DNA from 2 places in the Promicromonospora sp. NPDC110617 genome. Region 1 is predicted to be linked to the other one. Evidence: riboswitches for the same ligand, from Rfam matches in the RefSeq annotation. Region 1 holds a riboswitch; the other holds the start of a gene.
What was found. Region 1 has a riboswitch for cyclic di-AMP ahead of ACZ7LE_RS08610 (C40 family peptidase). Riboswitches for the same ligand answer to the same signal wherever they lie in the genome.
Positions count from the first base shown of each region.

Region 2: linked by a shared signal. The riboswitch ahead of ACZ7LE_RS16935 (C40 family peptidase) and the one ahead of ACZ7LE_RS08610 (C40 family peptidase) in region 1 are both predicted to bind cyclic di-AMP.

Region 1 covers NZ_JBVKBM010000001.1:1,964,592-1,966,781, forward strand. Annotated here, with positions in the region: gene ACZ7LE_RS08610 (C40 family peptidase) at 1-737, opposite strand, end outside; cyclic di-AMP (ydaO/yuaA leader) riboswitch at 741-894, opposite strand; gene ACZ7LE_RS08615 (FAD-binding oxidoreductase) at 1,113-2,190, opposite strand, start outside.
Region 2 covers NZ_JBVKBM010000002.1:1,378,285-1,380,474, reverse strand. Annotated here, with positions in the region: gene ACZ7LE_RS16940 (NAD(P)-dependent oxidoreductase) at 1-215, opposite strand, end outside; gene ACZ7LE_RS16935 (C40 family peptidase) at 314-1,198, opposite strand; cyclic di-AMP (ydaO/yuaA leader) riboswitch at 1,200-1,351, opposite strand; gene ACZ7LE_RS16930 (phytoene desaturase family protein) at 1,507-2,190, shown strand, end outside.

The sequences.
Region 1 (2,190 bases):
ATGGCGACGTGGCCCGGGGACCAGATGATGTCGCCCGGCTGCGCGTCGGCGGCCGAGACCTCGGTGCCGGAGTAGCGCTGCTGCGCCGAGGAGTGCGGCAGGGTGATGCCGACCTGGGCGTAGACGTAGGACGTGAAGCCCGAGCAGTCGAACCCGGCGGGGGTCGCGCCGGCCCAGACGTAGGGGACGCCGAGGTACTGCATGGCGATGTCGACGATCTTGGACCCGGAGGTGGCGGCCGGGGCGGCCTTCTCCTCGGTCTTCTCGGCGACGGGGGCCGCAGCGGGCTCGGCCGCGGCGGGCTCGGCCTCGACGACGGGCTCGGGCTCCGGCTCCGGCTTGGGCTCGGGCTCCGGCTCGGGGGCCGGCGTCACCTTGATGGTGCCGGTCTCCAGCGCGAACTCGCTGTCGGCGGCGACCTTCACGGCGGGGGCGGTGTCCACCTTCGCCGTGGTCAGGGCGGCGGTGGCCACCTCGGCGTCGGTCGACTTCTGCGTGGCGTCCTGGACGGCGTCGCGCACGGCCTCGAGCTCGGCGGTGTTGGTGCTCGGGTCGTTCGCGGGGGCGGCGTTGGCCGGGATGCCGAGCAGGGAGATGAGGAGGCCCGATCCGGCGGCGACGACCGCGCCACGGCGGGCGGTCGCGGAGATGCCGCGGGATGCGGCACGGGAGATCGGGGTCAGCGGGGTGAGTGGTGCGTGGGCAGCACGATGGCGCCCGGGCATGCGTGTGGTCACAGCAGTTTCTCCCGGCGCCTACGAGGTGAGCTGTCGGATTCGGATCGGAGAATGACCCGGCCGCGTCGTGCTGGTTGCGGCTTCACCCCAAGGGCACCTCGCGGTGCCCACGTACTTGGTTCCCCCGTCCCTGTCATCTGTTCAGAGCAGATCTCGCGGCGGTGACAGGGCTCGGCGTCCACCACGAGTGCCCACGGAATTCCCCGTGAGCGGGACCGACCGTAGCCCGCCTCGGCGCGAAAGTCACGATCGCGTTACGGACATCCCGGTCGGCGCTGGAGCTATTGACCGGAATGTCCGACCTGCGCTAGTGCGGTGGGCGCCGTCCGGATCGTGGACGGCGCCCGTCGGGCCGCACCGGGCCGAAGGTCCCGACTAGGACATCTGTCCAGGTCGCACATTGTGGTTGTGCGAGAACAGATTGCTCGGGTCGTACTCCCGCTTGACCCGCGCGAGCCGCTCGTAGGTCGGCGTCGGGTACACGGCTGTGACGTCCGTCTCATCGGCCGTCGTGAGGAAGTTCGCGTACGCACCGCTGAGATGTGGGGCGAGCTCGCCCCACAGCCCGTCCAGCACCGGCCGGGCGGCCTCGATCACGGGTGCCGGGCCCCCGGTGAAGGTGGTGACCATGAGCTCCGCCTGGCGGTGCGCGTAGGCGGTGGCCTCGCTCGGCACCCGGGACACCGCACCGCCGAGGCTCCGGATCGAGATCGACGGCGCACCCGGAGACGTGCCGGCCTCGGCGAGGATCCGCAGGGTCTCGGCGACCGACTCCTGGTCCACGAGCCCGTCGTGCGCGAGCACGTGGATGCCGGGCGGCGGCGTCGCGCCCTCGACCAGGACGTCCGCGTACGCCGTCAGCGCCACGTCGTCCTCCAGGACCGTCCCGAGCCGCCGGATCGGGTCGAGCGCCCGGGCTGCGACCTCCGGGTCGTCGCTGTCGACCGCCACGTGGACCTCGACCGGCGCCTCCGGCCCGCCCGCGAACGGGTTGGCGACGTTGGTGATCGAGGTGAGCTCCTCCGGCGCGGTGCGCAGGTGGTCCGCCCAGCCCTGGAGCACGGTGGCGGCCTCGGCCGCCGGGAACGTGATCTTGCCGAAGAAGACGTGCGTGGTGCGGTGTGCCGCGAAGACGAACGACGTCACGACGCCGAAGTTGCCACCGCCGCCGCGCACGGCCCAGAACAGGTCCGGGTGCTCGTCGGCGCTCGCGGTCAGGACCGCGCCGTCGGCGGTGACCATCTCGACGGCCACCAGGTTGTCCAGGGCGAGGCCGTACTTCCGGACCTTCCAGCCGATGCCGCCACTCAGCGTGAGCCCGCCGACGCCGACGCTCTTGGTGTCGCCCGACGAGATCGCCAGGTCGTGCGGGGCGAGCGCCTCGGCGACGTCGCCCCAGTGGGCGCCGCCGCCGATCCGTACGAGGTGGCGCTCGGCGTCGATCACCTCGACG
Region 2 (2,190 bases), on a different contig from region 1:
AGGCCGGTCAGCCGCTCGGCGGCGTCGGCGACGATCTTGGGCGGGCTGGACCAGGTGACGAGCAGCTCGGCGTCGGTGTGCTCGGCGGGGATCGGCTCGTTCATCGCGTAGGTGGCGACGGTGTCGGTGCCACCGGGTGCGAAGGAGGCTCCGCCGTCGGGCAGCAGGGACGGGAAGTCGAGGTCGAAGGGCACGTCCGGTACGAGGATCTTCACGCCGGGGACGTTACCCGACCGGGGCGACGAAGCAGAGCGCCCGTCCAGCCGTCCGAGGATCGGCTGCACGGGCGCTCCGGCGTGCGGTGCGGGAGGCGTCAGCCCGTCACCCGGATGAACACCGGGTTGGTCTGCCACATCTCCGTGTAGTGCACGGGGACGCCCTCCTGCTGTGCCTCGACGACCATGCCGTCGCCCGCGTAGAGCGAGACGTGGCCGGACGTCCAGACGATGTCGCCCGGCTGGGCCTCCGCGGCGGAGACCTGGTAGCCGACGGTCGACATCGAGGCCGAGCTGTGCGGGAGGCTGACCCCGAGCTGGGCGTAGACGTACTGGATGAGCCCGGAGCAGTCGAAGCCGCTGGGGGAGGCCCCGCCCCACACGTAGGGCACGCCCACGTACTCGAGGGCGAGGTTGACGGCCTGCTGGCCCAGGTCCGCGGAGGACTCGGACGCTGCCGCCGTGGCGGCCTCGGCCTCGGCGGCAGCTGCCGCAGCGGCCTCGGCGGCGGCCTTCGCCTCCGCCTCGGCCTTCGCCTTGGCTTCCGCCTCGGCCTTGGCGCGGGCCTCTGCCTCGGCCTTCGCCTTGGCCTCGGCGATGCCGGCCTCGGTCTCGGCGTACGGGGTCACGGTGACGTGGCCCTGCTCGGCCTGGAAGTCGGCGTCGTGGGCGACCTGGACCTTGGTCACGAGGTTCTCGGCCAGGCCCGCACGGGTCTTGGTGTCGAACGTCTTGTTGGCGAGCGTGGTCTGGGTGTGGGACTCGGCAGGCGCGGTGTGGGCGGTCTGGGTGAAGACCGACGCGAGCATGCCGGACGTGACGACCGCGATGGCGCCGGTACGGGCGGCATTCTCGGCTGCTGTCTGGGTCAGAGCGGTGAAGGGGGTGAGAGCGGGGCCCTCGGCGCGGTGCCGCCCCCGGTTGCTGGGTCGGTTTGCCTGGTCGTCCGCCCAGTCGTGGGTGCGGTCGGTGAGTACGGTCACCAGTGATCTCCTCGGACGCCTACGAGGTGAGCTGTCGGGTTCGGATGGGGAGAGCGATCACCCGGCCTCACAAGGAGGCTTCACCCCGAGGACACTCGCGTGCCCGGCTTACCTGGTTCCCCCGCCCCTGTCACGTTCTGGCTGCTCAGGACCGGTGACAGGATTCGGCGTCCGGGCCTGGACCTCCCCGTTGCTGGAGCGGCGAGATCGACCGTACTCGTCCGTTGCGGAAATGTCACGATTAGGTCACATACCATCTTGTGATGGAACGTTCCTGGCAATGAGTGCCGCGTGTCACCATGGCGTGCATGCCCGATTCCCTGCTCGACCCCCTGCGCGCCCGGTACGACGTCGTCGTCGTGGGCGGCGGTCACAACGGCCTCACCGCGGCGGCCTACGCGGCCCGCGGCGGGCGCTCGGTCCTCGTCCTGGAGCGCGCCGACCACGTGGGCGGCGCCGCCGTCTCGGCCCGCCCGTTCGCGGGCGTCGACGCCCGCCTCTCGCGCTACTCCTACCTGGTCTCGCTCCTCCCGCGCCGGATCGTCGACGAGCTCGGCCTGCCGGTCCGCCTCGTGCGGCGCCGCTGGTCGTCGTACACCCCGGTGGCGGACGGCGGCCTGCTGGTCGACACCCAGGACGACGCCGCCACCCGCGCGTCGTTCCGGCGCCTCACCGGCTCCGACGCCGACTTCGAGGCCTGGGGCCGGTTCTACGCGATGACCGCCGAGGTGGCCCGCCGCCTCGCCCCGACGCTCACCGAGCCCCTGCTCCCGCGCTCCGCCGTCCGACACCTCGTCGCCGACGGCGTGGGCGAGGAGGCCTGGCGCGCGCTCTTCGAGGAGCCCCTCGGTGAGGTGCTGCGCCGCACCTTCGCCGACGACGTCGTGCGGGGCGTCGCCGCCACCGACGGCCTGATCGGCACGTTCGCCGACGTCGACGAGCCGTCCCTGCGGCAGAACCGCTGCTTCCTCTACCACGTGATCGGCAACGGG